3 regions of the Sedimenticola sp. genome follow, and region 2 is predicted to be linked to each of the others. Evidence: predicted binding sites of a transcription regulator. Region 2 holds the regulator's gene; each other region holds the start of a gene.
The links. Region 2 encodes FliA, which starts transcription of late flagellar genes. Its sites were predicted from a motif close to GCTAAAGTTNNNNNNNNNNCNGCCGATA; they were not measured.

Region 1 (10,914 bases), on a different contig from region 2:
TTATAGCCTCCCATCCCATCGGCTAAAATAACCAGTCCGTATGCCTCAAGCGCCGCCACACTGTCCTCATTGATCTCGCGGACCCGACCGGTATCGGTGCAGGTGACAGCGCTGATGGGCATTACTTTCATATTTGTTTACTGATCCTGACCCGGTCGGTTCAGATCACCCTCGCAGTGTGGCACTGTCTTTCCATGACCGTGGTATCGGCAGCTTTTCTATCAGACTTGAATCTTCAGCTACCAGCGCGGAATAATCTGTAAACGACTGCACATTTCTGCAAGCTGGCCATCCGAACGATTCCAGGTCGTCCGGATCAGCCAGGCAAACGGTATCACGGCTGTTGCAAGCGCTGCATTTTGTCCAGGACTTCAGAGAGCCGTTCCGCCGAGACATAACCCGGCAACATATCCCCGTTATCCAGTACCAGTACCGGCGCACCGGAGACGCCCATGCGCCCCGCCAACTGCCAGTGCTGCTGTACCGGATTCGGGCAGGAAGGGGAATCGATCGGCTCGCCGGCCATCGCCCGTTCCAGTGCCGCCCGCCTATCGGGGGCACACCATACCGCTACCGCCTTGTTAAACGAATGACTCTCCAGCCCGGCCCGCGGAAAAAACAGGTAACGGACGCGGATGCCACGACGGGCGTACTGCTCGATCTCCTGATGCAGTTTTCGGCTGTAGGCACTGTCGATATCGGTAAATACAGTGATGGTGTGTTTGGCCTGTTCCTTCGGTTCGAAGATCAGCATATTCTGTTCACCAATCGCATCAATAGCCGCCACAGTCACCGCGTTGAGACGGGGATTGGTGAGGTTTTTTTGCTGCTCCAGATCGATAATTTCACCCTCGATCAGATAACGGCCATCGCCGGTCACGTAGACCAGGCGCGTCCCCACCACCACCTCGAACAGGTTGGGTATCGGCGTGTGCCGGATGCTTTCCGGAAGCACTTCCGGCAGTAGCAGGGCCAGGCTTTTTCGCACTTGGTCGATCTGTTCCGCTTCGCTCACGGAAGCAGCCACGCCGCTCATAACCGATAACAGCAAGACCAGGATCAGCCATCGACACCGCTGCATCCGCATCCCCTCGACTCAGTCCCGGAAATTGATATATTTTAGGGGCAGGTCGAAGTCTTCCTGCTTGAACAGCGCAATAACCTGTTGTAGATCATCACGATTCTTGCCCGTCACGCGCACCTGATCGCCCTGTATCTGCGCCTGCACCTTGAGTTTGCTCCCCTTGATCTTCTTCACCATCTTGCGGGCCGTGTCGGTTTCGATGCCCTGTTTAATCAACACCTTCTGGGTAGCCGCATTCAGCGTGGTCTCCGGATCCTTGATATCCATGCAGGCGATATCGACCTTCCTCTTGACCATTTTCTGCCGCAGGATATCCATCATCTGCTGAAGCTGAAACTCCTGCTCACCTTTCAATGTGACCTCGGCATCCTTCAATTCGAAACTACACTTGGTTCCCTTGAAATCAAAGCGAGTAGACACTTCGCGCTTGGCCTGATCGACGGCATTGCGAACCTCCTGGATATCCACTTCGGAGACGATGTCAAATGATGGCACGGGTTTCACTCCTCTATACTCGGTTTCGGGTCGGATAAGGCTACCATATTGCCCGCCGTCAAGCGCGGCCCAACAGATGATCCCCCATGGACCTTCCTTCAGGCACGGGGGTGATGCTGCTGATGCATACTCTTCAGGCGTTCACGGGCTACATGGGTATAGATCTGGGTAGTGGAGAGATCACTGTGTCCCAACAGCATTTGCACCACCCGCAGGTCGGCGCCATGATTCAACAGGTGGGTGGCAAAGGCGTGGCGCAGGGTGTGGGGTGAAAGGTGTTTGTTGATACCCGCCGTGACAGCGTGTTTCTTGATCCGGTACCAAAACGCCTGCCGGGTCATGGCCGCCCCGCGTCGAGTGGGGAACACGTCGTCACTGGGCCGCTCATGTAAAAGTTCATGGCGAGCCGAACGGATGAAACGGGTTAGCCACTCCACCGCCTCGTCGCCCAGGGGAACCAGCCGCTCCTTGCCCCCCTTGCCCATCACCTTGACCAACCCCTGATTCAGGCTAAGTTGGGAGAACTGTAGACCGACCAATTCGGAAACGCGCAGGCCGGTGGCGTAGAGCAACTCCAGCATGGCACGGTCCCGCATCCCTTCGGCATCGTCAATCTCCGGCGCCTCCAACAGCGCTTCCACCTCTTGTTCGGTCAGCGACTTGGGCAAGGGACGTCCCAGTTTCGGGGAATCGATCTGCGCCGAAGGGTCCAACCGAACCCACCCCTCTCGCAACGCGTGTTGATAGAACTGGCGGAGACAGGAGAGCATACGCGCCGAGGAGCGCGCCTTTTTGCCCGCCACCGCCCGTGCCGCCAAATACGCCAGCAGGTCATCCTGGCTCGCCTGCAACAGGTTGGTATGACGCTGACGGATCAGCCACTCCGCCAGCTTGACCAGGTCGGACTGGTAGGCAGACAGGGTATTGCGGCTGAGCCCACGCTCCATCCACAACGCATCGGCAAAACGCTCAATGATCGCGCTGTCCGCTGCTTCCACCATAGCCACTCATCCACCTATGTCTCACGCCGGTTAAATTCGCCCCCCAGACAACGGAAGTCCCGGGCGGTGCCGTCATCATACACCGAGCGGCGGCACGCCGCCCTTATCACCGGGTCGGGCATTGCGCCTCACCGGTAGAATAGGGGATCATAGGCCGAACTTATGTCAGCCACCCGAAGCAGCACATGCGATTTCACGGACCCGCTCCCGATAACCGAACCCCTCCCTGCACCGGTATCCTGATCACCAACCTGGGAACACCTGACTCCCCCTCGGTCACCGATGTCAGGCGTTACCTGAAAGCGTTTCTCAGCGACCCCCGGGTCGTGGAGATTCCCCGTTTGATCTGGTGGCTGATACTGAACGGCGTCATTCTGCGTATCCGACCAAAACGCTCCGCCGAAGCCTATCGCAAAGTCTGGACAGATCAAGGATCTCCCCTCCTGGTCATCTCCAGGGCGATCGCCGACGCGCTGCAGCAGCGTCTTGATGAAAGGCTGGAGAGCCCAGCCAAGGTCGTGCTGGCCATGCGCTATGGCTCTCCCTCAATTGAGGATGGGCTGGAAACCCTGCGCCAAGCCAATGCACAACGTATCCTGGTGCTGCCGCTCTACCCGCAGTATTCGGCCACCACCACCGCCTCCACCTTCGACGAAATCAGCCGTATCTTAAGGCGCTGGCGCTGGTTACCCGAGCTACGCTTTATCAACCGCTATCCGGATGATCCGGGCTATATCCATGCTCTGGCAGAGAGCGTACAGCAATTTACCCAGACCGAAGGTGAGTGCGACCGCCTGTTGCTCTCGTTTCACGGCATTCCCCAAACCTATGCCGATCAAGGCGACCCCTATGCGGATGAGTGCCGGCTTACAGCTGAGCGATTGGCGGCCGCCCTGGCACTTAAACCGGAACAGTGGGCAATCACCTTCCAGTCACGGGTCGGCCGGCAGGCGTGGCTAAAACCTTATACCGATGAAACCCTGAAACAGTGGGGTGCCAAGGGCGTGAAACGGGTCCATGTTATCTGCCCCGGCTTTCCGGCCGACTGCCTGGAAACACTGGAGGAGATCGGGGAAGAAAACCGGGAATACTATCTCGCTGCTGGTGGACAAACTTACCGTTACATACCGGCACTGAATGACAGACCGACGCATATCGATGCCCTCACCGGTCTGGTGACCAAACATCTCTGGCGGCACCCCTAACCAAACCGGCCCGGTGCAATCTGTTGGTCGTCCGAACCGCAACAGCCACCTACACTTATCACATCAATAAGAAATACTTATATTAATGACCATAAAGATCAAGGAGGTATTGCCGCTATTCAGTTACCCAATAACAATCAGGTAATTGTCTATGAAGCCAAGTATTCTGCGCACACTTCTCATGGCCTATTTGGGCTTTGGCTTGGCAATGGGACTGCTCTTTCCCCTCTATGCGCAGTTTTTTGTGGAATGGAAGCCCGGCATGCAGCTCTGGTTCAACATCGGTTGCCTGATTGCCGGCCTGACCATCGGCATAGCTAATTACTGGGTTTGCAAGCAAGTATTGCTGCGGCGCCTGAAACGGATTTCCGAAGTCGCCCAAGCGATCAGCAACAACGATATCAGCCACCAATGCACCATGGTGAGCCATGATCTGATCGGCGAAATCATCAACAGCTTCAACCTGATGTCCACCAACCTGCGCAACATGATCGGCCGCATCGGCCACTCCACCAACGCCTTGGATGAGAATATCCACCAGCTTGCTGAAATCGCCAATCAGGCCCGGGAGCAGGCGGCCCAACAGAAGGAAGAGACCCATCAGTCGGTCCAGGCGATTGACGAGATCAGCGGCACCATTCACCAAGTTTCGGATATGGCCATTGAAGCGGCCAACTCCACCGAACAGGCCGACCAGCACGCCAAAGAGGGTACCCTGATTGCCACCGAGGCGATCGGCTCCATCTCGGCGTTAATCACGGATATGAACAAAGCGGGTGAAGTGATCGGACAACTGGATGAGAAAAGTGCCAGTATCGGTATCGTCATGGATGTCATCCGCAACATCGCCGAGCAGACCAACCTGTTGGCACTGAATGCCGCCATCGAAGCCGCCCGTGCCGGCGAACAGGGGCGCGGATTTGCCGTGGTGGCCGATGAGGTACGCACCCTGGCAACCCGCACCCAGGAATCCACCGAAGAGATTGAAAAAATCATCGGCCAACTGCAGACAGGTTCACGTTCGGCCGTGAACGTGATGGAGAACGCCCGTAACCGCGCCATGCAGACAGAAGAGCATTTCGAGCGGGCGGCGGAACTGCTGGCAGAGATCGCCGGTACTATCTCCTCGGTCAACCAGATCAGCAACAGCTTGTCCACGGCCGCCACATCCCAGAACACCCTGATCGTCACGGTAAAAGAGCACATGGGACGTATCGATGACGCCTCCCACAGCACCTCCCAAGGTGCACAGCTGGTCGCCAACTCCAGCACCAACCTGAGTCATCAGGCACATGAGTTGAAACAGTTGCTGGAGCAGTTCCAGCACTGATTCACCAATTTCCCGACCAGGTGATCACTTCGCGGCACAAAAAAAGCCCGGCTAATCGCCGGGCTTTCTGTTTCGGTTGGTGACCGTTATTTCAACTTGCCGATACCCAACATCTTCAGGATGTACTTCTCGTAGATCGGCTCGGATGTGCCCTTCTTCATCTTGCGGATGAAATACTTCTCGAAGGCGATCTTGGCCATGTGCACCCATTTGCCCTTCTTGAACCAGGCTACGTTGCGCGGCGGGATCTGCGGCAGAGCCACAAAGGCGGCACCGGTATCACCCATATCGGCCAGGCAGATGGCGTTCCAGGTAGCATTGGTCGACAACTCACGTCCCGCCAATTCATCGGCGATGTTATGCACGATCGCCGTAACCATGGACTCAATCATATAACCGGTCTTGGGGGCTCCGGTCGGTACGGCTGTCGCCTCAACCGGCGGAATGGCGATACAGACGCCCGCCGAGTAGATATTCGGATAAGTCGGATTACGCTGATGGCTATCGACAAAAACGAAACCGCGGGGGTTACAGAGCCCCTCCACGTTGGCGACCGCATCCACACCCTTGAACGACGGCAGCATCATGGAGTATTTAAACTCCAGTTCATGGGTCTTCACCAGATGGCCACCGTCATCATACTGCTCGACGTGCATCTTGCCTTCTTCAACCTTGGTGACCTTGGCGTTGGTAATCCAGTTGATGTGGTGCGCGCGAAGATCAGACTCCAGGAACCCCTTGGAATCGCCTACACCACCCAATCCGAGGTGACCGATATAGGGCTCGGAGGTTACGTAGGTCATGGGTACCTTGTCGCGAATCTTGCGCTTACGCAGATCGGCATCCATGATGAATGAAAACTCATAAGCTGGCCCGAAACAGCTGGCAAACGGCATGGCACCGATGATGACATGTCCGGGATCATCCAACAGCTTCTGGTAAGCATCATAGGCGGTCAGTGCATGATCCACCGTACAGATGGACTGGGTGTTTCCGATAGCCGGCCCGGCGCCTTCCACCTCTTCAAAGAACAGCTTGGGGCCGGTGGCGATCACCAGGTAGTCATAGCTGACTACCTCGCCATCTTCCATCTCAAGAGTATTGTTTACCGCATCAATCTTGCTGCAGCGTTTGGCGATAAAGCCGATGTTTTTACGTTCCAGGTGAGGACGAATGTCAAAGGTCACGCTGGCGCGGTCGCGCCAACCCACCGCCACCCAGGGATTGGAAGGGGTAAACTGGAACTCCTCCCGCTCATTAATTACCGTGACCTGATGCTCTTTGCCCAGTGCCTCTTTCAATTCATAGGCGCAGGGCATACCCCCTGTACCTGCCCCCAATACAACGATATGAGCCATACTCTCTTCCTCCCAAGGAACGTCGCTGTTAACAATGATCTATACATGCCCAGCCGGCACTGAATCAATCGGTTTCTACTCCTGAATCCTACGGTGATTTCTTTATTAATACACGCCGTCATCCTGACTGGCCTTACACGACATCCACCTGTGTCGTGCAAGGCCACACCTCTATTCGACCTTACTCAGATACTCAAACAGAGTCTGAAAACGGATTTTATCCGGCTTATCGAACACCGGGTCCGCATGATTGGGGGACTGTTCAACAATCTGATCCCAATCCTTCTCCTGCAGTACTTGCTCCAGCAGTGGAAACGCCTCCTGCTCTTCCAGCGCCAGATGTAGGCGCTGCAGCGCGATAAACTCCCTGCCCTGCACCTCCAGCTCTTCCCGCGGCATCACCCCGCCCTGATAGATATTCTCCAGGGAGTTGCGAAAGGTACGGGTCAAATGCGCCAGTTCCTGATGCTGCTGCATCAGGCGATCCATTAGATCAGCCTTTTCACCAGCCAGAGGCTTCGCCACCGTAAACATGGCATTCTCCAGCGGGTGGTGCGCCTGATCGGCGTAGGCCTCCATGTACTCCAGCAGTTCAATCTTAAGATCGAAGTCGGACTCACGTCCTGCCAGAAAGTGATCCAGCTGAGCCGTCAACAGATCGAGAATTTTCTCCAGATTCCTATGATCTTTATGTAGTTTTTCCAATAGATAATGCATGGGATGCCTCCATATAACAAGCTAAGAATCCAGTGATTTGGGTATAAGCATATTTTTTGCTATCCCATAAAATTCGTGTCAGCTCCGCGTAGACGAACCGCTCTTCAGAGCATGCTAACGCTTTTCAGCCGGTTCATCCGGGGCCAGGCTAGACCTTCATCCTAACCGATCTTGGGCCATTGCACCTCACTGAAATAATTTCAGCTCGGCCCCCCATCAACCACCATTATCCTTACTTGCCACCTGCTGACCCGTTAGCGTTACACGGCTTTTCAGTCCCAGTTTTCGCCAAATCCAACCGCCCGAGGTTACCTCTCCGGTCAGAATATAATTCAGCGCATGGGTATTCTGCAGACACCACTCCATGCGGTCGCGTGCCTGGCGGCGCCCGCAAAACAGCAACCGATCACCTAATCTGACCCCTTCACTACCTTCAGGCAGCATCAGACTTGTCCCTCCGCGTTTCAACAGCAAGCAGATGACGGGAAGTGTATTCTCTCGCGTGACCGGATCTGCCAACAAATGGCTGAGGATGACTTTCCGACCGCTATCAAGCGCCTCACAGACCGCCAGGGAACCTTCGCTATCCAGCAACACCTCCCAGATAGCAGGGGGATGGTAACCGACCAACTGACCGATGCGCTTAACCAGACTCTGCGCCCAAGCATCGTCTTGGTGCAGCGCCAGACTGGTGAACTGATACAACAAGGGGGTACCGAGTAATACCCGGATACGATTGGCGATGATAGCACTCGGATGCATCACCATATCGGCGTTTACCGCATCGACAATCGACTGATTCTCCTTATGATTTTGCCGCAGAATCACAAACAGCTCCGGCCTGAGCTCCCGCGCGGTCATGATGATCGAAAGGTTGTTGGCATCGTTATCGGTACCGGCAACCAAACCGACTGCCTGATCGATGCCCGCTTCATGCAAAGTCTTCGCCTCGGTCCCGCGCCCCAGTACGAAGCCCGATTCCGGCATGCCGGTCATCCCCGGCATCGATTCGATCACCATCGGTTCGATCCCTTCGCTCTTCAGACGATGACAGACTGCCCGTCCGAAACGACCATATCCGCAAACAATCCACCGTCCTTTGGCAGGAGGGTTGACCGGCACCTCCCAGTCAACGCCCCGGCCACCGGTCAGCCAGTGGTGTAACAGATATATCCCCGGCGCCTGCAGGGCGGTGGCCAAATGTTTGGCGAAGGTATCAAACGGATTGATGATGTAGTCGGTGCCGAACGAAGCCATGTTCTCTTCCACATCATGGGAATCGGACCGACAAATTACCTTGATCTCAGGATGCAGCAACTTACTGGTGATCGCGACCTTGAGATTTACCTCATTGTCATTGGTCAGCGCCACCACCCCCTTACAGCGCGCATGCTTCAGACCGGCCTCCAACAGATAACGGGGGCGCGCCGCATCGCCATGCAGGGCCGGTATAAAGCGGCGCAGATTCTCCAACTGCAGCATGCTGATCCGGTCGGGGTCGATATCGATCACAACCACTGACCGGTCCCGTTCGGTCAAGGCGTAAGCCAGTGCGCCGCCGGTCTCCCCGTAACCGCAAATCAGGTAAAAATCCTCCCGTATGCGGCGTATCCGGCGGGCAAATGCACGCTCCGTCAGCGCCTGCTGAAAGGCTTTGTCCTGCACCAGGGAGAGCAGCGTACCGAGAGCATAGATCCAGACCACCACCGTGGCGTAGAGGGAAAAGGTGACCCAGAGACGTTGCGCATCGGTGAAGGGATAAGGGATTTCGCCAAAACCGATGGTGGTAGCCATAAAGCTGACGAAATAAAAGGCATGAAAAAAATCCATCCGCCAAGGATTACCGACAGCATCCTGTCCGGGAATCAGCGTCAGGCCCAGTACGGCAATGGCATAGGTCATCACCAACGTCAGCAGTGGCTGACGCATACGGCGAAAGATGAGGAAAAAGATGCTATGCATAGTCGCCAGCCGGGATTAACGCCGCAGCATCACTGTCTCGATTACCAGTAGTATCACGGAAATCACATTGGCCAGCATGGCCCCGCCCGACAGGGAGACGATACTCGCCATCATGGCCGGCGTCAGGCCGATACCTGAGGCATGCTCGGCCACTGCCCAGATCAGCGCCGCCGCCAGCAGTTGCAGTACCGCCACCAGGCTGGTGGCCAGCAACACCGCCCCCATCTGGGTTCGGTCTCCGAACTTGAGCAGGGTAGCGATCAAATTGACCACCACCACGGCAAACAGCTCATAAACGTGGTGGTGATCAGGGTTGTCGATCTCACCTACAAAAAAGCCGAAATTCAGCGTCAGCGCCAACACAATAAAAAAGCCAAAAACCACCTTTTCAGGATTCATCGATCACCCTCTTTTTCTCTCCGATTATCCAGACCTTGGTTATCAAACCTCAAGGCACGGAAGCAAAGCCCTACCCGATCATACGACCTGTATTCAGTTGTACCAAGTCCCATGTTGGAATTGACTCATCCGGCGATATTGCCGAGGACTCGGGAGACCGGCAGCACGCGCCAACCAGCCAAGTTGTTACTATTGGTAACAACTGGTACTCTTGCCGCATGCAAAGCCATCCCGACCCGATTCGGTTAAGAGAGAGTGCGCTGTTACTGGCGCTTTTCGCCCTATTTCTCTTCGCCTCGCCCCTAACCGCTTGGTGGGCGGACGACCGGGCTCATTGGCTCATGCCCTATGCCCTGTGGCTATGCGTTATTCTGCTGGGGGCTTGGTTACGCTGGCGCTATCCACACCATGACTTATGACCTGGAGATCCTGTTCGGGGCCAGCCTGTTCTATCTACTGCTGCTCTTCTTCGTCGCCTACGTCACCGACAGCGGACTGGTACCCGATCGATGGACCGATAACGCCCCGGTCTACGTCCTTTCACTGGGGGTTTACGCCACCTCCTGGACCTACTACGGCAGTGTCGGCTTCGCCGAGAGCGAGGGCTACCAGTTTCTGACCGTCTACCTCGGGGTGACCATCGCATTCATCCTGAGTCCGGTATTGCTGCAACCGTTGCTGCGGCTGACCCGGGAATACCAGCTCACCTCGCTGGCCGACCTGCTCGCGTTCCGCTACCGCAGTCAGTGGGGCGGGGTACTGGTGACTCTGTTCATGCTGCTCGGCTCGCTGCCCTATATCGCCCTGCAGATCCGTGCCGTCACCAGCTCCATCCAGGTGCTGACGCACGACGAAATCCCGCAACTGCTGGCTCTCGGTTTCTGCGGCATGCTGACGCTGTTCTCCATCCTGTTCGGTGCCCGTCACATCTCACCCCGTGAAAAGCACCGGGGCTTGGTGGCCGCCATCGCTTTCGAGTCCCTGGTCAAGATCATCGCCATGCTGATGGTGGGATTTTTCGCCATCTTCGGCGTCTTCTCCGGCCCCGAATCGATTAACCAGTATCTGGCCGAACATCCCGAGGCGCTGCAAAAACTCTATGAACCGGTGCGGGAAGGCCCCTGGACCACCCTGCTGTTCCTCTCCTTCTGCGCCGCGTTCCTGTTGCCAAGACAGTTCCATATGACTTTCACGGAAAACCTGTCGATCCGCTCCCTGGCAACCGCGAGTTGGGCATTCCCGCTGTTTCTACTGTTGCTGAATCTCTCCATACCACCCATCCTGTGGGCCGGTGAGTATCTGCAGTTGAACATGGACGCCGACTATTATGTGCTCGGCATTACCCTCAGCAAAGGTCCAGCCT
Region 2 (10,914 bases):
GTCGCTTACCGGCTCAGGGGACGGCTGTTTCTTCTTTTTATTTTGTGGATCTGATTCGGGGCGCTTCTTTTTGGCATCATCACGGCGAACAGGCCAAGTCGGCTTGATCGGTGTTGGTTGGCTGATTTCCGGCACATTGCACCTCCCTCTCTCCACATAGTCAGAACATACCGACCTGGTCCCACTCCTCTTCGCTCAGCAACTTATTGAGATCTACCACTATCAACAAATCGTTATCACGGGTGGCGACGCCCTGAATGAACTTAGAACTGTCCTCATTCCCCACGTTTGGTGCGGAATCGATTTCGGAACCGCGCAGCTCAACCACTTCAGCGACACTATCCACCAAAATCCCCACGACTTGCATTTCGGATTCAATGATGACAATCCGGCTGGCTTCGTCGATGTCTCCGGGCGGTAACCCAAAACGGCTACGGGTATCAATCACGGTCACGACGTTTCCGCGCAAGTTGATAATACCCAGGACATAGGGTGGCGCACCGGGTACGGGAGCAATCTCAGTGACTCGTAAAACCTCTTGCACGTGCATCACATTGATGCCATAGGTCTCATCTTCCAGGCGAAATGTAACCAGTTGATAAACCGGATCATTTGCGGAACCCTCGGCAGCGCGAGTAGTCATGGTCGTACCTCTGCTTCACCTAAATTATATGTCAATTTAATGACGCCCATGTGGGCCATACCGGTTAACTGCATTATTTATGCCCAACCATATCGAGAAGCGCATCCACATTGAGCAGTACGCTCAGTTGGTCAATGACCGTACCGGCCATCCAAGAGCGGCAACCCTCCCCTCTTCGCCAACGTACACTCTCCTTTTCCAGCACCAGCGGACTTTGCAGGCTGTCGCAGGCCAATCCCCAGCGACCATCCCCGATAATCAGTACATGACTGCCACGCCGCCGCTTGTCAGAGACCTTCTCCATGCGCTCGGGCATGATCAACTGGGCCGTATCGATAACCACCACTCGTTGATCCCTGTGAACAAACACGCCCATGTACCAATCGGGCTGGCCCGGAATCTGGGTTAAATCCTGATCCCACTCGGTAATGCTGCTCAGCGCTGTGAGCGGAACCACCAAGTTCATACCGCGAACTTTAAAAGGCAGACATTGGAAACTTGAACGCCCCCACTCCGGGATAATCTCGACTGGTTCACTCGATAGCGATTCGGGTGTCTCTACTGCTGTATCGACCGACGGGACAATTTCTATAGCTGGCGGGGCTTGAACCGGCGCTTCGGTGTGCACCCCCTGGCGTATCTCCACCACTTTGGCCAGTTTGGGCGTCTCATCTACCGGGGGTGCCAAAATTGGCTGCGTCGTCTCCTGGTACTCTTCCACCTCACTCAGTAGTGCTGCCAAATAGGTATCAATGGCTTGCTCCGGAGCATGTAACACCGCTTTAGGTTTGTTGGGATCGGTACTCATTGCGCCACACCGGACAGCGGAAGCGGTTTCGGTTCACTCTGCAGCATCTCCAGCAACGCCGTATAGGCCTCTACGCCTTTTCCCCGCGGGTCGGCGACCGGTGGAGGAAGACCGACCTTACTCGCCTCTCTAAACTGGGTATCAACAGGAATCACCCCATTCCAGATATGTTCGCGATAGGTCTCTCTAAGTACCCGTAAACTGTCTACCGAGGCCCGGGTACGGCGATCAAACATAGTGGGGACAATCGTATAAGGCAGTGGGGTTGCCCGTGCTTTCAACACCATTTTTAACGTGTGAAGCATACGTTCCAGCCCTTTCAGGGCAAGAAATTCCGTCTGGACCGGGATCACCAACCTCTCACAGGCCGCCAGCGCATTCACCATCAATACACCCAGCATCGGAGGGCAGTCGATCATCACGTAGTCAAACTGCCCCGACAGAGATTCAAAAGCCCGTTTCAGCACCAAGCCCATCCCCTCCATACGTCCTGCCTGCCGATCCAACGTCGCCAGCGCAACCGATGCCGGTAAGAGTTGCAGCCCTTCCGTGCCGGTTTTGTACAACAGTGTGGCCGGGTCAATGGTTTTTTTATCCGCCGCTGCCTGAAACAGACTGTAGGTGCTCTCCTCGATAACATCGGGGTCGTACCGAAAATAACTGGTTAATGAACCGTGCGGGTCGATATCCACCAGCAACGTACGGAACCCCCATACCGAAAGGAGCCCCCCCAGCGTTACCGCGGTGGTGGTTTTGCCAACGCCCCCTTTCTGATTGGCAATTGTCCAGACCTTCATTTCACACCCCCGGGAGAAGCCTCAGGCGTGTATCCACTGCTATCCATCATCTGCTGCGACATAATAAGCAGATTGACACGTCGATTATTTTTCCTGCCCTCGGTTGTGTCGTTGCTGGAAAGCGGTCTGAATTCGCCGTAACCAATCGCTGCCATTCGATCGGAAGCGACGCCCAGCTTGGCGAAATAGTGCACCACGCTGGCGGCACGGGCAGCCGACAGTTCCCAGTTTGACGGAAAGCTAATGGTATTGATCGGGACATTATCGGTATGCCCCTCCACATTAATCATATTGGGCAACGGTTTGACGATCAGAATCACCTTGCGCAAGGCTTTGAGCGCCTCTCGCGAAAGTCGGGCGCTGCCGCTATCGAAGAGCATACTGCTCTTCATCTCGACCTCTATCCCCCTATCCGTGTGGGTCACATTAACTAGCCCTTGATCGGCATACTCAAGGAGCGACTTGGACAGCGAGTCCTGGACTGCATCCAGTGTCCGGATCTCGACAATGGAATCGCCACCCTGCTTTTCGGACATCGGGTCTGAACTCAGTTCTTGGGGACGGCTCTGCTCCGGAATAACCGGATCACCCATCTGCGGCTCAAGGGTACGCACTTCCTCACCGACCTGGATGGGATCCTTGCTGCGTACCGGGGCAACAAAAGCTTCCGTCAGGGTATTGGACAACACCCGATACTTACCGTCGTTGACCGACGAAATGGAGTACATCACGACAAAAAAAGCGAACAGCAGGGTAATAAAATCGGCATAGGAGACCAACCACCGTTCGTGGTTGTCATGCTCCTCATGCCGTCTTCTGCGCGCCATCAGATAATGTATCCCTGAAGTTTGGATTCAATATTGCGCGGGTTTTCCCCTTCGGCAATGGATACGATACCTTCCACCACCATTTCCCGATAATGTGTCCGGGTCAGCGCCAACGCCCTCAGTTTGTTGCCAAACGGAAGGAGAAACAGGTTTGCCAGTCCGACACCATAAATTGTAGCCACAAATGCCGTGGCGATACCGCTACCCAGCTTGCCGGGGTCCGCTAGATTCTGCATGACATGAATCAGGCCCATGACAGCACCGATAATACCGATCGTAGGCGAGTATCCGCCCATACCCTCAAAGACCCTGGCCGCCTGCAAATCATGGTGCTCACGGGTCTCTATCTCCACTTCCAGAATATTGCGGATAACTTCCGGCTCACTGCCGTCTACCAACAGTTGCATACCTTTGCGAATAAACAGATCCGGTTCCTTTTCCGCTATCTCTTCCAGTCCGAGCAAGCCCTCTTTTCTGGCGATATTGCTCCAATCCACCAGTTTTTTGATGGTGGGATTCAACTGTTGCCTGGGTGGTTTGAAGACACTTCCCGCCGAACGCAGGGCATGCAAAAACACCGACATCGGCGTCTGCAGCATGATGGCACCCACGGTGCCGCCAAACACAATCACCAACGCCGGCCCGTTAGCCAGCGCCCCTACCTCGCCGCCTTCCAGCGCATTCCCTCCCAGGATTGCGCCAAAGGCGATAATGACACCGACTATGCTCAGATAATCCACATCACACCGCCTTGATCAGATTGGGGCCGATATCCGCCAGGGCTAGTACACGATCGGATAGCCCTGCCTTTTCTACCGCCTGAGGCATTCCGTATACCACACAGCTCTCCTCGCTTTGCGACCAAATAGTCGAACCTCCCTCCTTGAGTGCACGTGCCGCCTGTTTTCCATCCGCCCCCATTCCGGTCAAAATAATGGCCAACACTTCACGTGGCATCAAACGGGCGGCTGATCCGAAACTCACATCCACACATGGACGATAGGTCTGATCCGAAGTGCTCTCCTTGATTCTGATGACAGCCCCCTCTCCGCGGCGTTCCAGAATCATCTGTTTGCCACCCGGCGCAAGAAAGGCGTGTCCCGGACGCAGCAGATCACCATCAACCGCCTCTTTGACGCTAACGGCACACTGGGTATCGAGCCGCTCCGCATAGGCCGGGGTAAAACTGGCCGGCATATGCACAACAATGATTATCGGCAAGGGGAAATCGCTGGGCAGTGCAGCGAGCAACGTTTGAATAGCCACCGGCCCACCCGTGGATGCCCCAATAGCCACCAGTTTGTAACTTCCGCGATGGACCGGAGCAACTGCCCTGGGCTCGACAGGCTTGACGGACGGTTGGGGTCGTATAATGGTACCGAGCCGACGCGTGACGCCGCGCGTTCCGATTGCCAACACCCGCCGGACCAGCAGTTTCGATGCTTCTTGACCCGTTGAACTATCGAACTGCTTGGGCAGGAAATCCACCGCACCCGCTTCTAGCGCATCCAGCGTCGCCTTGGCCCCTTCGTGGGTTAATGACGAAAACATCAGGATCGGCGTCGGATTTTCCGCCACAATACGTTTTACCGCACTGATGCCATCGAGTACCGGCATCTCCACGTCCATGGTGATCACATCCGGCTTCAGCCGCCGGGCTTCCCGTATTGCGCTCTGTCCATCACCGGCAAAACCGACCACTTCTATCGCCGGATCCGTGCCCAGAATAGAGGCTATCCTTCTGCGGAAGAAGGCCGAATCATCAACGATCAGTACACGCACCCGGGAGGCAATCATGGGTGCGCATCTCGCTGATTACCTGGAGTTGGCAGGAGACGATTAAAACTTACCGCAACCACCTCTCGCGAATTGGATTGGCGATCAGCGACGGGCATATTTTCTCATCAGCCCCGGGATATCAAGGATCAGGGCTATATTACCGTCACCCGTAATCGTCGCCCCTGCCATGCCGTCCAAGCCCTGCAACAGAGCGCCTAGAGGTTTAATAACCACCTCTTCCTGGCCGATCAGATGATCCACCACCAATCCGACCTGGGTATTGCCCACCGTCACGACGACAACGTGACCGACCGATTCACGGTTCTCCCGCGAACTGTTCGGCACCAACCACTTATGCAGGTAGAAAAGCGGTAACGCCCGCTCACGAACCATGATGGTTAACTGTCCATCCACTACATTGGTACGGCGCAGATCCAAATTAAATATTTCCACCACACTCGCCAACGGCAAGGCAAACGGCTGCGTACCTAAAACCACCATCAAGGTTGGTAGAATGGCCAGTGTCAGCGGCAGTTTAATGGTGATCAAACTCCCTTTTCCGTACTCGGAGTCAATCTCAACCTGGCCATTCATCTGGGCGATGCGGGTCTTCACCACGTCCATGCCGACCCCGCGTCCCGAAACATCGGAGATCTCTGTCTTGGTCGAGAACCCGGCCGCGAATATCAGGTTATAGCAATCTTTATCATCCAGACGCGCCGCGGCCTCTTCATCCATCATGCCCTTCTCAACCGCCTTGCGACGCAGCACATCGGGATCCATGCCTTTACCGTCATCAGCGATCGTCAGCAGGATATGGTCGCCAGCCTGAGCCGCTGAAAGTACCACCTTGCCTTTACGGGGCTTGCCGGCCGCTTCCCGCTCATCCGGACTTTCGATGCCATGATCCACCGCGTTACGCACCAGGTGCACCATGGGATCGGAGAGCGCCTCGACCAGATTTTTATCCAGGTCGGTCTCTTCACCGTGCAGTTCAAGATCGATCTCCTTCTTGAGACTGCGTGCCAAATCCCTCACCACCCGGGGAAAACGGCCAAATACCTTTTTCACCGGTTGCATGCGGGTCTTCATCACCGAGTTCTGCAGATCCGAAGTCACCACATCCAGATTGGCTACCGCCGTGGCTACCTCTTCGTCTCCAAGCTTGGCCTTGAGCGTTTCCAGACGATTGCGCACCAACACCAGTTCGCCGACCATATTCATGATCTCATCCAACCTGGCGGTATCAACACGGATAGTGGTTTCTGCCGTAGCCGGAGGGGCCTTGCGGGCTTGTCCGGCGTCGTTTTTTTCTGGGGCCTTTGCTTTTTCAGGGGCAGATCGCTGTATAGTCGGCTTCGGCTTTTCCGACGGTTTTGAGGCCGGTTTAGCTGGCTTGGCGGCAGCACTTGACTTGGCGCTCGGAGCTTCCGCCACGCCATTGATCGCGCCGAACTGACCCTTGCCATGCAATTCATCGAGCAGGGCGTCGAACTCTTCTTCCGTTATCTCATCGGAGTCTGCCGTCGCGGCAGCGGCGACCTGGGGGACAGGCGATTTGGCCCTGGCGGCGGCCGCCTTCTCTTCAGCCGCCGTCGGCACCCCCTTAAACTGCCCCTTTCCATGCAATTGATCCAGGAGGTTTTCAAACTCTTCCTCAGTGATGTCATCACCGCCAGCGGGAGCCGCCTCAGTTACCGGCTCCGCTTTCACCGGGTCGGCTTGAGCGGGAACGCCGCCGTGCTTGCCGGTTCCGTGAAGCTGGTCCAGCAGCTTTTCAAACTCCTCTTCGGTAATATCATCGCCGCCAAGCGCCGGGTCGACAGGCGATCCTGCTGCCTCAACCACCTGGGCAGGTTCGGGGTCTGATTCGGGTTCGGGCTCAGATTCGGCTGCGGATGTAACAGTAGGAACCTCATCCGCTACTTCACTTTCAGGAACAGCCAATTGGTGGAGCGTTTCAATCAATACCGGGTCAGCGTCATCCGGCTCTTCACCCGATTGCACCTTGGCAAACATCTCATTAACAACGTCGAGCACCTGGAGCACGGCGTCCATCAGGACCGCATCTACCCGACGCTGCCCCTGGCGCAAAAGATTAAATACGTCCTCTGCGCGGTGGCAAACCGTTACCAGCGGGTCAATACTCAGAAAACCTGCGCCGCCCTTGATGGTATGGAAGCCACGAAAAACCGCATTCAAGAGATCATAATCGTCGGGGCGTTGTTCTAGATCCACCAACTGTTCATTCAGTTGCTCAAGGATTTCCCCGGCCTCAACCAGGAAGTCCTGCAGGATCTCGTCATCCATATCAATGGCCATGCTTCGACACCTCTAAAAGCCCAAACTGGATAGCAGGTCATCCACATCATCCTGTCCATTGACCGTATTGCCCTGATCAATGCCGGGAATAACGGGTCCTTCCAGTTTCTTTGCATCTTTTTGTTTTTCTGGCAATTTTGAGCCGGATATCCGAACCAGCTGTACCAGCTTGTCTTCAACATCGTGTACCAGGGTGATCACTTGCCGGATAATTTGTCCGGTCAGGTCCTGGAAGTCCTGAGCCATCAACACATCGGTCAAATGACTATGCAACTGCTTCGACCTTTCCGTTGTCAAGGTCAGAAAACTACCCAAATCCTTACTCAACTCCCGAAAATCATCGACCGACAGCTCCCGATTGCAGAAGCGTTCCCATTGCGCTGAAATTGCCAGTGCCTTTTTGCCCAGGTCATCCGCCAGCGGTAACCCTGCTTCTACGGCTCCCAAGGTTTTATTGGCGGATTTTTCAGTCATGCTGATTACGTAGGTCAATCGTTCACTGGCATCCGGAATATCTATTTGTGCCATCTCATTGATGCGGGGATCCAACAGAAACTCATTGATCGCCTCATGCAGCTCCCGTGTGAGCCGCCCTACCTCAACAAACAGTTTGCTCTCAACACCTTCCGAGAGCATGGCGCTAATATGCGTCGCCTCTTCCTCGTTGCCTGCCTCAAGCTGTTCAACCAGTTGTCTTGCCAGCATCAGACGTTCATCACTATCCATACAGTTCTCCAGACGGATTTGTCATGCTGACGCTTAGCTGCCTACACGTTCAAAAATCTTGCTTATCTTCTCTTCCAGAGTTACGGCGGTGAACGGTTTCACCACATATCCATTGACACCTGCCTGTGCCGCCTCAATGATCTGTTCGCGCTTTGACTCAGCCGTTACCATCAACACCGGCAATTTCACCAGATTCGGATCCGCACGCACCGCCTTCAGCAGATCAATACCGGTCATACCCGGCATATTCCAGTCCGTTACCAGGAAATCAAAGTTACCTGACTGCAACATGGGCAAAGCGGTATTACCATCGTCTGCTTCCTGAGTGTTGGTAAACCCCAGGTCCCGAAGCAGATTCTTAATAATCCGTCGCATTGTGGAAAAATCGTCCACAATGAGAATCTTCATGTTTTTATTCAAGGCAACCTCCAAACTCGATGCCGTTATGCGTTTTCATAAACCGATCAGAACTCATCTGTATCGGATAACCAATCTGCCAGGCGGGCGCGTAGTCGCAACGTCGCCTGGCTATGTATCTGGCACACCCTGGACTCACTGACGCCAAGAACCTGGCCAATCTCTCTCAAGTTCATCTCTTCGTCGTAATAGAGTGCGATAACCAATCTCTCTCTTTCCGGCAAACCGGCGATAGCCTCTGCCAGGGCCTTCTTAAAGGCGTCTTTCTGCATGCCGTCAAACAGCCCCGCCGACTCGCTGTCGTTGCCGTCGTAGGGGAGCTCGCCCACCGCCTGCAGCTCTTCAATACTAAAGATCCGGCAGCCCGCCGCATCCTGCAGAATGCGATGATACTGAACTAAATTCATATCCAGTATCTCTGCCACTTCTACATCCCGTGCATCCCGCCCCTGTTCATTCTCTATGGATCGCATGGCATCCGCGACCATTCTGGCTTTCCGATGTACTGACCGGGGAGTCCAATCGCTACGCCGAATCTCATCCAGCATGGCTCCCCGTATGCGAATCCCTGCATAAGTTTCGAAGCTGGCCCCCTGGCTGGGATCGTAATTTCTGCTTGCCTCAAGCAAACCGATCATCCCTGCCTGTATCAGATCATCCGCCTGAACATTGGGTGGCAGACGGTTCATCAGATGATAAGCAATACGCTTGACCAGTGGCGCATGCCGGTTCACCAAGGTGTCGGCATCCATCTCCTGAATCGCGGTATAGCTCGCTAATCCGTTCACCGGCCTATCTCCCCGCTCTGACTTGTGTATTGAATCAGCCGTTCCACGAAGAACTGCAGGTGCCCGCTAGCACCGTCCGGTACAGGCCAGTTATCGGCCTTTTGCGCCAGATTCTTGAATATTTTTGCGATATGGCTACGCGGGTTGGCTTGAACCACGGGTTTTTGTGATTTCACGGCCTTTCTGAGATTTTCGTCGTAAGGAATGCTGCCCATGTAGGTAAGCATAACATCCAGGTACTGGTCTGTGACACGGCACATCTTGTTATAAAGATTGCGCCCCTCTTCAGCCGTGCGGGTCATGTTCGCCAGAATACGGAACCGATCCAGCCCATACTCCCTGTTGAGCAGCTTGATCATGGCGTAAGCATCCGTGATTGATGCCGGTTCATCGCAAACCACCACGATTAACTCCTGCGCCGCTCGACTAAAGCTGACCACAGTATCGGAGATACCCGCCGCCGTGTCGATAATCAACACATCCAGATCGCCGCCCACATCACTGAAGGCGCGGATCAGACCGGCATGCTCAGCGGCACTCAATTCGGCCATCTGCTGCACACCCGATGCCCCGGGCACCACCCGAATGCCGGCCGGCCCCTGCAATACGACCTCTTCCAGAGAGCGTTCACCACTTAACACATGGGACAGGTCGTACTGCGGATGCAGACCCAATACCACATCGATATTGGCGAGCCCAAGGTCGGCATCGAGCAACATCACTCGACGCCCCATCTCCGCCATGGCAACGGCCAGGTTTACCGAAATATTGGTCTTACCGACTCCGCCTTTACCTCCCGTGACCGCGATTACCCGTACCGGTGTAGGCTGTACCATGCGTCTTAATCCTGCTGCTTGATCAGTTATTGGGTCAACCATGAGCATTTGCTCTCGCACCTCCGAGCGCCAGGGCCAGGTATTCGTCGGAATACTCCGCGCCCCCATTGCTACATGCCACGGCCTTGCTGACCAGCGTATGCGAACGAGCCAAATGGAGGTCTTCGGGTACCTTCTGACCGTCAGCAAAAAAGGCCAAGGGTAGCGCCTTGTGTATCAACGCTGAAAGCGCACCACCCAGTGAACCGGCCTCATCCACTTTCGTCAAAATACAGGCCTCGGGTTTGGCCGCACCAAACGCGCTGATCGCCTGTTCCATGGAGGAGTAATCGGTGGCGGCAGAGAGGGTCAGGAAGCTGCGCACACCCTGACCGGCCACATCCAGCAGTGCCAGCTGTTCACTCAGCCTGACGTCACGCTGGCTCATACCGGCCGTATCGATCAATATCAACCGTTTACCGGTCAATCCGTTCAGCGCCACAGCCAACTCTTCGCGAGTGCCAGCTGATCGTACCGGGACATCCAGGATCCTGGCATAGGTATTTAACTGCTCCTGGGCGCCGATGCGGTAATTGTCTGTGGAGATCAACGCCACTTGACGGGTGCCGTAACGCAGGGCAAAACGGGCGGCCAGCTTAGCCACTGTCGTGGTCTTGCCCACACCGGTAGGACCAATTAGCGCAAACACTCCGCCCTGTTCCAGCAGATCATCACCGACGGTTTGGATCTGGTTGGCAAGATAATAGAGTGCCTTTCTCCAAGCCTGGTCAGCTGTCTCTACGTCGGTGACGCTTTCAACCAGCTCACCGCAGATATCGGGACTGATGGAGAGTCCCATCAGTTTGCGGAAAAGGTCACGCGTCTCCGGCTTGTGGTGTCCCATCTCCCGCCAGCTTAATCCGGAAAGCTCATTTTCCATCATACGACGAAGTGCCCGCATCTCCTGACGCATTTCAACCAGGACCGGATCC
Region 3 (10,914 bases), on a different contig from region 2:
TTTCCTCCCGCATGAATCGTCCGGTCTCTCTCGCGTTATCTCTCTGCCTTATCGGGTTACTGTGGCAGACGGTTGGGATGGCGGCGGATCCGGTCGAGGCAGGCTATGCCGCCTTCGAACAAAAGCGTTGGCATGATGCCTATGAGTACTGGGTGCCGGAGGCGGACCGGGGCAATCCCCAAGCGCAGTTTTACCTGAGCCAACTGTTTCGTGACGGTTTGGGCACCGAGGCAAGCGAGGAAACCGCCTTGACCCTGCTGATGTTGTCGGCGGAGGGTGGCTATGCGCCGGCCGCCTACCGGTTGGGCCTGCACTACCATAACGGCGATCTGATTGCTCAGGACAGGGAACGGGCACTCTACTGGTGGCGACAGGCCGCCGAGCAGGGAAATGAGGAGGCCCAGCTCAGGCTGGCCGCCCTCTATTACCTGGGTTGGATGGTGCAACAGGACCCGGCTCAGGCATTCGATTGGTACCAGCGAGCGGCGGCCAACGGGTCGCGACGGGCCAAGTCTATCCTGGTCAGGCTGGGACTGACCGATCCGGCCCGGGAACCGGCCGATCCCGGTCGCTATCGCGCCACGTCGGATACGCTTCAGCTCCGTATCAGCCACACCGCTTTACGTATCGTCGCCGGTGATGCCGCAGGCCGTCGTGACAACCGATCCGACTCGGTAGTGCCCGCGCCGCCACAGCAGAGTTATCGGCTGCAGGATAAACCTCTCACCCTGGCCGATGCCGCGGTAAAGGATCAGCTGCTGCTGTCGCCAACGGCGATGAGTCCGCCAGCCGGAGAGTGGGGGGAAGTGTCGGATCGGTTACAGGATCTGGCCTGGATTGAACGCCAACCCGAGGAAAACTTCACCATGCAACTCTTTAGTAGCGACAAACGGGAGAGTGCCGAACGTGTGGCGCGTACCTTAAAGAGTCCGTGGCGCGTTACCATTTTTCCTTTTGATCGTTTTGGCTACCGTTGGTTTGGTGTGCTGGCCGGTAGCTTTGATAGCCGGCAAAAGGTGGTGGAAGCGAAACAGCAACTGGTTAAAACGAACCGTATTGATACGCCCTGGATCAGGCGATTCCAGAACGTTCGGAAGCGGGATTGATCCCGCTTACAGTCGTTGTTGTGCCATGCAACCGGGTCTCGGAAACGGATTTAATCCGTACCAAGTCCTCCCATGCAGAGATATTTCATCTCGATGAAGTCGTCCATTCCGTAGCGTGATCCTTCGCGGCCGATGCCGGACTCCTTGATGCCGCCGAACGGCGCTACGGCGGTGGAGATGATCCCCTCGTTGATACCCACCATGCCGGTCTCCAGGGCTTCCGCTACACGCCAGACGCGACCGATGTCACGGGCGTAGAAATAAGACGCCAAACCGAACGGGGTATCGTTGGCCAGGTTGATCGCCTCTTGCTCGGTTTTGAACTTGAACAGGGGGGCCACAGGACCGAAGGTCTCTTCGCAGGCAATGCGCATCTCAGCAGTCACATCGGCCAGAATGGTCGGCTGATAAAAGGTGCCGCCTAGCTTGTGTAGACCGCCACCGGTCATCAAACGTGCGCCTTTATTCACGGCATCGTCCACATGACGCTGCACCTTATCCACCGCCGCCTGGTTGATCAACGGACCCTGCTGACTCTCGCCGGTCAGCGCCGGGCCCACCTGCAGGGCTTCGACTGCCTGGGTCAGCTTTTCGGCAAAGGCGTCATAGATGCCTTCCTGGATCAAGAAGCGATTGGTGCAGACACAGGTCTGGCCGCTATTGCGGTATTTGGAGGCCAGGGCGCCGGCGACGGCCGCATCCAAGTCGGCGTCGTCGAACACCAGGAACGGGGCATTTCCGCCCAACTCCAGAGAGACTTTTTTTACGGTACCGGCACACTGGGCCATGAGCAGTTTGCCGACGGCGGTGGATCCGGTGAACGAGAGTTTACGCACGATAGGGTTGCCGGTTAGCTCGGCACCTACCTCGACGGCATTATCGGTGGGCAACACGTTGAATACACCCGGCGGGATGCCGGCTTCATCGGCCAGTGCTGCCAAAGCCAGTGCAGAGAGCGGGGTGTCCGGTGCCGGTTTGATGACCACGGTACAGCCGGCAGCCATGGCCGGTGCGCACTTGCGGGTGATCATGGCGTTGGGGAAGTTCCAAGGCGTGATGGCCGCTACCACACCGATCGGCTGTTTGATCACGACAAAGCGTCGATCAGGTGCATGGGCCGGGATGACATCACCGTAGACACGCTTGGCCTCTTCGGCAAACCACTCGATAAAGCTGGCACCATAGACGATTTCGCCACGGCTCTCCGCCAGCGGTTTGCCCTGTTCAAGGCTGAGCAGTTGCGCCAGGGCTTCCTGGTTTTCCATGATCAGTTCATACCAGCGTCGCAGTAGTTGGCTACGCTCCTGAGCGGTACGTTTGCGCCAAAGGCGAAAGGCTTGTTCGGCCAGTTCTATGGCGCGCTGGGTTTCGGCCTTGCCGACCGAGGCTACCTGGGTGATTTCGCTATGGTCTGCCGGGTTGGTGACGGTGAAAGTCTGGCCGTTGTCGGCGGATACCCATTCACCGTTGATGTAGGCCTGGTTTTTCAGAAAGTTGTTGTCAGTCATCGGGTTATACCACCGTGGATCTGTTGTCGGCCTGGCCGCTTATATATTTCATGTTGACACTATTAACCGCACCTATCAATGCAGCGATATCGGGGTAAATGGTGCACTTCAGGAGAGCGAATATGTGATTGGGTGATCGATTGCCGCTTGATAACACTCCAGGTATTGCGCGGCCGTTTCAGTGATAGGGAAGCTCTGGTCCATCCCTTGCCGGGCCAGCTTTTGCCACCAGATGACCGGTTTGGCATGGCATGCCATGGCCCGGCTGACTGCCTCGTTTAATGGCTCAAGTGTGGCATCGTCATAGAGAAAGGCCGTGGCGTTACCGTGTAGCAGATTGGCCGGTGTGGCGTCCGTCAGGGTGTTGCGCAACGAAGCGGTGGTCTGGGCAATAGGCACGGTTCCATAACTGAGCGCACATTGTGCCTGATGTGCCGATGGGTGGCGGGTGGCGGGCAGTAGCAGGCAGTCACTGCTGGCCAATATACGGTGCCACTGGGGTTCCGTTATCCCCGGGTGGATACTGATCCGCCCGGGATGACTTGCCGCACTGTCGAGCAGTGGTTGCAGGGCCGGGCCGGCGTGAGCGGCGGCGACCAGAATATGCAGGGGCGCATCCGGCACCAGAGACTCCAGTAGCGAAGCGAGCAGCGCTGGGTTGTCGGTGTTGGAAGAGGTTGCCAAGTATGCAATGAGCATATCCCGATCATTCAGCGGCAGGCTCAACTCCGAGACCAGGCGTTGTCGGTTGAGCTTTTTCAGTTCAAATGAGGTGCTGTCATAGTGCTGTTCGATATGTCTATCGGTGGTGGGACTCCAGTACTGATAGTCCAAACCTGACGGGATGCCATACAGTTGATCACGCCGTTTTTTTATCAGGTGTGCCAGCGGGTGAGAGGTTTGATCTTCCAGTATCTCTTCCCGGAAACCGGCGCTGGTGAGCGCCAGCACGTCGGCCGTCAGCAGTGTTCCCTTTTCGTAGGATATCCGGCCCTGCCTCTCCAGGATGCCGGATTTCAGCAGCTCGACCGGTAGGGCAAGCGCGCTGATCTGATCGCCACGGAATTGGGGTTGTTCGCTTTCATGCAGCGTATAGACGGTTGCAGGACGGCTCCATTCATTTGCCAGGAGGGGAATAGCCAGCGCCGTTTCCCAGCCATTGCAGTGCAGTAGCTCCGGTTGCCAATTGATACCCGCCTGATTGATGGCCATCAAGGCCACAACACGGCTAAAGAGGCCGAATCGAAGCGCATTTTTCGGTTGCGGACGGCCATTTTCGTCGATGTATTGGCTTTCAGGCTGGTCGAATTGTCCGGGTATATCGACCAGATAGAGCGGTAGCCCTGGACTCAAATGGCCCTGTAATAGACGAGCCCCTCGGTGGGTGCCCGGTAATTTGATGGTGGATATCTGGGTAACGCTGTCGAGAGCGGAAAGCAGGGCGGAATAAGCCGGCAGAATCAACCTTACGTCATGACCCATGGTGCTCAGTGCGGTGGTCATGGCGGAGGTGAATGCGGCGAGATCGCTCAGCCCACCCAAGGATTGGATTGCGTGTGAAGCGAATAGAATTCGATATGGATTCGGTGTGAGGACTCTATTCATACTGTTCAATTTTGTCACCGGTCAGGCGCCTTTCCAGGCATGCCATCATAGCGATCGTTTATTATTGTAAAGAGTGAGCGGGTATAAAACAGAACCGCTCGGAGTATATACAACATTTATTGCGTGGGCGAATTTCCAGCTGACGCATCAAGTAAACCGCGTACCACCTGCAGCCATGCCTGGGCAATGTTAGCGTGGTTGTAGCCACCGCCACCCAGGGCCAGAACCCGCCCATTACCGTTTTTCTGTGCATAGTGACGGAGGTAATTGGCCGTTCGGTAGTGCACATCACCGCTGTATTGCAGATGGGTAATCGGATCGCCGGCAAGGCTGTCGGCACCGCACTGCAGGATGATGAATTCAGGCTGGTGCCGTTCCATGAATTCGGTAATTTGCGGCCAAATGTGAAAGAAAATTTCATCGGTGGCGCCCGGCGGCATCGGGATATTCAGCTTTGTGCCACGTGCCGGTCCGCTACCGGTCTCTGTTTTACTGCCCGTGCCCGGGTAGAGGTAGCGTCCATCTTCATGCAGATCTATAAACAGCAGTTCGGGGTCTTGTTCGAAGGCATAGAAGACCCCGTCGGCATGATGGGCATCGATATCGAAATAGAGCACCCGTTGAACGCCATGGCGTTGACGTAAAGCTTCAACAGCAATACCGCAGTCGTTGAAAACACAGAACCCGGCGGAAGAGGTGCGGCTGGCGTGATGCAGGCCGGCGATGGGAACAAAGGCCTGATCGGTATGCCCGAGCATGATTTCATTTACAGCATCCAAAACGGTGCCCACCACTACCAGTGCGATTTCGAACAGGCCGGGGAACACCGGCGTATCCGGGTCCAGCATGCCGATTCCCTGAGCCGAGAGTTGCTGTACCCGCTTTACATATTCAGGAGTATGAAAAAGCAGGGCATCTTCGGTATGCCCCTGCACGGGCGCTTTGATTGTGCACTGTTTAAACAGCTCCGACTGTTGTAAGGCTTGCCAGAATGCATAGAAACGGTCCGGCCCCAGCGGGTGTCCTTCGCCAAATCCGTAGCGTGCGAGCGCTTCACCCGCATAGACAAACATGGCTGGCGCCCCCGGGGCTGATGAATAGGCCCGAAATAGCCGCGATGTAACCGTATGGCGAGACTTTGACAGCAATTGGCCCGTTGTCTACCGACATGGCCGCAGCGTTAGGAAAAGAGTCGGCCGAGCCAGGAGCGCTTTTTCTGCTCCGGCGCGGTGTCATTTTTGTGATGTCGGGATAGAACCGGCCGTTTGATAACGCCTTTGAGGCACTGGTTGCAGATTTCGTTATACAAGGCGCGGGACTCTTTGAGCAGCGCCTCTTTATCGCGCACAAAATAATCACTGACCCCTGAGTTAAAGGCGTCGACGATATCCTGGAATCCGGCAAAGGTTTCTGCAATGACAAACTGGGCTGACTCGTTCTTGAGAAATACCAGTTCATCGATCATTTCCCGCAGAGACTTTTCCTTCTGCTTGTCCGCATCCATCAACCCATGCAGCTTGATTTTCAGAATATCGCTGAACTGCTTGAATTGGGAAACCTTCTCGTCATCCGGTACAAGGATGGAGCGGTCTACCACCACTTTCAGTTGGGCGATATTCTGTATCAGGTGATAGGTGGTGAGGTCGGAAATCAGGCTGCGCATTTTGTCCAGCTCGATTTCGCGCTCTTTGGTCATGACCGCATTGCTGTGGGACAGCAGCGTGGCGTTGGAAAAGAGAATGGAGTAGATCTTGATCCAACTGGCGAGCTGGGTTGGGCTCAGGGCGGTGGATATACTCAAGGCGGTGCGCTCGAGTTCGGCAAAGGGCTTGCTGGCGGCGTTCTGCATCTGTTTGGTGGAGAGTTCGAACACCTCTTTTAGGCAGACCAATTTCTCCAGAGCGACCTTGACCTTCGCCTCATTCTCCTCTGAGAGCTGATTGGCCGTAGGTGCCACCTGTTTTAGGAATTCATTGGTAAAGGCCAACTCGGCTTCAATCATCCGATGGCGGATACGCATCTGCTCTTCGGCGCAGAGGTACTCATCGACAAAGGTGGCCGCCAGTTTGCGTAGAATGGCCGGTTCGTCGCGATTGATCTGTTGCAGCAGATCGTTAAAAATCTTGCGCGCTTTCGGTGAAAGGCTCTCCGGCGTCTTGTATTGCATGACGTAGGTGACTTGGCCGGAGATTTTATTGTAGGCCTCTTCCTGCAGCAGCTGATGTTTCTTGATGTATTTCATCAGACTCAGGAATGCCAGGTGGAGCGAAATCTGGGTTGCCAGGCTGGGCTCGATGCCGGTCGACTTATACTCTTTGAACAGGTTGAATTCGGTCGTTTCCTCCTTGGACTCCTGATCCTTGTCCAGGTGGTAGTCCTCTGCCTGCATCAGCCGGATGATGTTCAACAGATAAGGTTTAACCGACAGATACTTGTAATTGGATCTCAGCAAGCCATAGAGCTGGTTAAATTGGCTGTTTAGGATGGAGGCGTTCTTTAACGGGAAATTACTGTAGGGTTGCAGCAGGTCAGAGACGGTCCGCCGGCCCTGCTCGATCCGAATCAAGGCGTTTTTGTACTCTTCGACCAGGTCATCGGTCAATTTTTTGCTATCGCCATGCTCCGGATTCTGGCGAATCGCCATCAAAAAATCGTCCGGCATCTTGGTCGTCAGATAAACGTTGGCCACCTCTTCGCCAAATTTCTTCTTGAGCTGTTCACCAATCTCAAAGTAATTGGCCTGAATGACTCTTTCGGGGCTGTCGGCCAGGATATCTTCCAACTCACTGATCAGGGCAGTCGCCAGCTCTTCCTGTTTGACAGAAGAGGAGGTGAGTTTGCCCTTCGCCAGTAGCCGGCGATAGGTCGCCATGTAATCAGGGGCATTTTTAATCTGATCGACGAGGCGAATCAGTCCTAGCACATCCTGGCTGTCATATTTCTCCAGCAGTGCTGTCTGCTGTGCCGATAGTTCCATACACTTCTCAACGGGCAAATAACCGATAGGGTTAGTTCATCTCTACCGGTGGCGAGACAACCGGTTACACGATAGTGACCCTGTATACATAGAATAGCCAGATAATGGCAACTTCAAACCGAATATTTAATGCAATGGGTCTCAGTTTTTTCATCTGACTAGACAGTTTAAGCTAACTGGGACGAACGCATAACATCGGTTAGCCGCCACCCCCACACTCAGCGATGGTAAAATGCGCGCCCTCATAAGAATTAAAAGTCTTTATCAGGGTGCCGCAGCTATCCGGTTCAAGGATTTTATTATCAGTAAAAACAAATGATTAGGCAAAGTATATATTGTGAATTGGATTCGACTAAAGCAATCAGCCCAACGGCCGCTATCCTAACCATCTGGAGCTAAAACCAGGGCCTTTCAGGCACGATAAACTCAGGTACTTCAACCCATTGATCGGCGGTATGTAATGGCAAACTTCATTGATTCAGTAGACAGTCGCACACAATTGGCAGGCACCAATCGATTAGAGGTGTTGCTGTTCAGTTTGGGACGCGACTCGATTACCGGAAGGGAGGAGACTTTCGGCGTCAATGTTTTCAAGGTGCGGGAAGTGATGCATATCCCGGAGATTACCCGTGCGCCTGATATGCCCGCCTCGGTGGAAGGGATGGTGAGTCTGCGCGGCAGTATGATACCGATTATCAACCTGCCCAAATTCTGCGGGGTCAATTCTGAGGAAAAGCCCAGTATCCTGATCGTGACCGAATACAACAAGAATGTGCAGGGTTTTTTGGTGCATTCGGTTGACAATATCGTGCGCCTGGCATGGGAAGATGTAAAAGTGCCGCCGGCAATGATGGCGCAACAACACGGCGGATTGGTGACGGCGGTAACGGAGCTGTCCGATAAGCGCATCGTCATGATCATGGATGTGGAGATGGTGTTGGCGAAAACCTCTGGTTTTGGCGAAGGTGAAGAGTTGTTTGAAGGCATCGAACGGCTCGACCGTGATGACATAACGGTACTTTTTGCCGACGATTCGGCCGTTGCCCGCGACCAAATCATTAGAACTCTCGATCATATCGGGGTTAAACACCTCAGTGCGTCCAATGGCGCAGAGGCCTGGGAAAAGATCAAAGATCTGGCCGACAGGGCTGAGGCAACAGGAAATAAAGCGAGCGACTATGTCCAGGTGATCCTCACCGATGTGGAGATGCCTGAAATGGACGGTTATGTCCTGACCAAGAATATTAAGCAGGACCCAAGGTTGGCGGATATTCCGGTCATCATGCACTCTTCGCTCTCTGCCGATGCCAACCAGGAGTTGGGCAAAGGCGTGGGGGCGGATGCCTATGTGCCGAAATTCCAGCCGGTTGAGCTGGCGGCCAAGTTGCAGGAGATTATGAAAGATCGTCTGTGACGATGCCGGGTGTTATTTCGACTGGTTAAAATATCCGTTCTGACATCATTGATATCTATTGGGCGTTATGGCGATGTTGGATTTCATTCCTGATCATCTGCGCCTGTTCGTGGTGATCGGCGGACTGCTGTTGTTGTTATTGTTGGCAGGCAGCCTGGCACAGAAGTATGAACAGTATACGGCCGCCAAGCGTCTCGCGGTTCAGCGTCTAATGGTCGGCATACAGCAGATCGAAGAGGCGATTGATAAGACCCGCGGGGGTGGTCTGCCGCCCGGTATAGGCAAACTCCTACGGAACGAACTGCTGGCCCGATATATCACAGTACGCCAGGTATTTCCCCGACAACCCCAGATCAGTCAACAGGTCATGCAGGCACAAGAGCGTGCGCGATCTGAATCGGAAGGTGCTGCATCGGTCAATGTGGCGGCCCTCTCATCGCTGGATGCCTTTAATCGCTACATCATCGGTCTAAACGAGATCTACGGATTATTGGCCGGGCCGGCTTTGGGACGCAGGCTCCCAGAGACGGATCGGACGGCCCATCAGTTGAAATTGATTGAATTCCAGATCACTGCCGCCAGCCGTTTTTATACCAAGATGGCGCTTGATCACGCGCAGAAAGGGGAGTGGCCAGCGGCGGCCAGAGCGGCCCGCGCCTTGGATTCGTTTCTGATGACCCGGCCCCGAAGCACGTCACTGGCCAGCCAGTTAAAGAGTGAATCCAGGGAACTGGTGGCGGCGATGAGTGATCAGCGTCTCCCCGGTGAGCAACCGGCCGGTCAGCAGCAGGATGCATGAGAGCCCCCCCCTCCTTTTTTCTAAACACCTACCGGTATTGCGTCTCCCCTGTATCAGTCATGCATGTATAATCCGGCAATCTGGCCCGCAACGGCCTGACCTGAAATCTGACCCGGCGATCTCATGATCAGCTCTTCGCCAGCCAGGCTGCGAATGGCAGATTTCCAGGCAATGTAAACCGCAGATTATTCGGATAATGGCCATGCCCAATTTTGCTATCAAAACCCTGCTCTCCTCTACCGCTGCCATCGGCAGCGAGGTGACCGTCCGCGGCTGGGTGCGTTCCCGACGTGACTCCAAGGCCGGCATCTCCTTTGTCAACGTTTATGACGGCTCCTGTTTCGATGCCATCCAGGCCGTGGTGCCCAGCAGCTTGCCCAACTACAGCCGTGATGTGCTGAAGGTGACCACCGGCTGCGCCGTGGAGATTACCGGGCAACTCAGCGAATCGGCCGGCAAGGGGCAAGCCTTGGAGATCCAGGCGTCGTCCCTGTCTGTGATCGGCTGGGTGGATGATCCGGATACTTATCCCATTGCCAAGAAACGCCACACTTTCGAATATCTGCGGCAGGTGGCTCATCTGCGCCCCCGGACGAATGCCTTTGGCGCCATTTCCCGTGTACGCACCACCCTGGCGAGTGCCATACATCGCTATTTTCATGAGCGGGGTTATCACTGGGTGAATACCCCGATTATCACCGCCAGCGACTGTGAGGGGGCGGGTGAACTGTTTCGGGTCAGTACCTTGGATTTAAACAATTTACCGCGCGCTGGCAGCGGCGGGGTCGATTTTGAAGCCGATTTCTTTGGTCGGGAAGCGTTCCTGACCGTTTCCGGTCAGCTCAATGCGGAGGCCTACGCACTCGCGCTCAGCAAGGTGTACACCTTCGGACCCACATTCCGGGCGGAAAACTCCAATACCAGCCGGCATCTGGCGGAGTTCTGGATGGTTGAGCCGGAAGTGGCTTTTGCCGATCTGCATGACAATGCGGCGCTGGCCGAAGATTTCCTCAAATACATCTTCAAGGCGGTACTGGATGAACGGCAGGATGACATGGCTTTCTTTGCCGAACGTATCGACAAGGAAGCCATTACTCGGCTGGAGACGGTGATCGGTAGTGATTTCGAATACATGGAGTATACCGATGCGATCGACATTCTGCGTAACAGCGGGCACGCCTTTGAGTTCCCGGTGGAGTGGGGGCTGGATCTTCAGTCGGAACATGAACAGTACCTGGCCGAGCGGCATGTGGGTCGCCCGGTTATCCTGATGAACTATCCGGCCTCGATCAAAGCCTTCTATATGCGTTTGAACGATGATGAGAAAACGGTGGCGGCGATGGATGTACTGGCACCGGGTATTGGCGAGATTATTGGCGGCAGCCAGCGTGAAGAGCGTCTCGATGTGTTGGACAGGCGAATCGCCGATCTGGGAATAGCGGGGGATATGGGCTGGTATCGGGATTTGCGCCGTTATGGAACGGTGCCCCACGCCGGCTTCGGTA

Region 1: the regulator FliA is predicted to act here: its motif matches at 3,876-3,903, upstream of ACQY5R_RS01750 (methyl-accepting chemotaxis protein).
Region 3: the regulator FliA is predicted to act here: its motif matches at 7,548-7,575, upstream of ACQY5R_RS12710 (chemotaxis protein).

What each region holds. Positions count from the first base shown of each region.
Region 1 is NZ_JBNKFS010000002.1:102,247-113,160, forward strand. Features, by position in the region: gene ACQY5R_RS01725 (Stp1/IreP family PP2C-type Ser/Thr phosphatase) at 1-131, opposite strand, end outside; gene ACQY5R_RS01730 (DsbC family protein) at 335-1,081, opposite strand; gene ACQY5R_RS01735 (YajQ family cyclic di-GMP-binding protein) at 1,097-1,579, opposite strand; gene xerD (site-specific tyrosine recombinase XerD) at 1,678-2,580, opposite strand; gene hemH (ferrochelatase) at 2,766-3,785, shown strand; gene ACQY5R_RS01750 (methyl-accepting chemotaxis protein) at 3,937-5,115, shown strand; gene ACQY5R_RS01755 (NAD(P)/FAD-dependent oxidoreductase) at 5,202-6,473, opposite strand; gene ACQY5R_RS01760 (hemerythrin domain-containing protein) at 6,645-7,190, opposite strand; gene ACQY5R_RS01765 (potassium channel family protein) at 7,407-9,152, opposite strand; gene ACQY5R_RS01770 (DUF6394 family protein) at 9,168-9,551, opposite strand; gene ACQY5R_RS01775 (ATP-binding protein) at 9,960-10,914, shown strand, end outside.
Region 2 is NZ_JBNKFS010000001.1:18,374-29,287, forward strand. Features, by position in the region: gene ACQY5R_RS00110 (hypothetical protein) at 1-135, opposite strand, end outside; gene ACQY5R_RS00115 (chemotaxis protein CheW) at 161-643, opposite strand; gene ACQY5R_RS00120 (chemotaxis protein CheW) at 717-1,451, opposite strand; gene ACQY5R_RS00125 (ParA family protein) at 1,448-2,248, opposite strand; gene motD (flagellar motor protein MotD) at 2,245-3,075, opposite strand; gene ACQY5R_RS00135 (flagellar motor protein) at 3,075-3,815, opposite strand; gene ACQY5R_RS00140 (protein-glutamate methylesterase/protein-glutamine glutaminase) at 3,817-4,872, opposite strand; gene ACQY5R_RS00145 (chemotaxis protein CheA) at 4,957-7,176, opposite strand; gene ACQY5R_RS00150 (protein phosphatase CheZ) at 7,189-7,902, opposite strand; gene cheY (chemotaxis response regulator CheY) at 7,936-8,310, opposite strand; gene ACQY5R_RS00160 (RNA polymerase sigma factor FliA) at 8,367-9,107, opposite strand; gene ACQY5R_RS00165 (MinD/ParA family protein) at 9,104-9,943, opposite strand; gene flhF (flagellar biosynthesis protein FlhF) at 9,978-10,914, opposite strand, start outside.
Region 3 is NZ_JBNKFS010000017.1:50,069-60,982, reverse strand. Features, by position in the region: gene ACQY5R_RS12740 (mechanosensitive ion channel family protein) at 1-15, shown strand, start outside; gene ACQY5R_RS12735 (SPOR domain-containing protein) at 12-1,106, shown strand; gene ACQY5R_RS12730 (NAD-dependent succinate-semialdehyde dehydrogenase) at 1,157-2,614, opposite strand; gene ACQY5R_RS12725 (glycogen synthase) at 2,723-4,219, opposite strand; gene ACQY5R_RS12720 (acetoin utilization protein AcuC) at 4,336-5,292, opposite strand; gene ACQY5R_RS12715 (hypothetical protein) at 5,400-7,196, opposite strand; gene ACQY5R_RS12710 (chemotaxis protein) at 7,657-8,610, shown strand; gene ACQY5R_RS12705 (hypothetical protein) at 8,684-9,409, shown strand; gene asnS (asparagine--tRNA ligase) at 9,612-10,914, shown strand, end outside.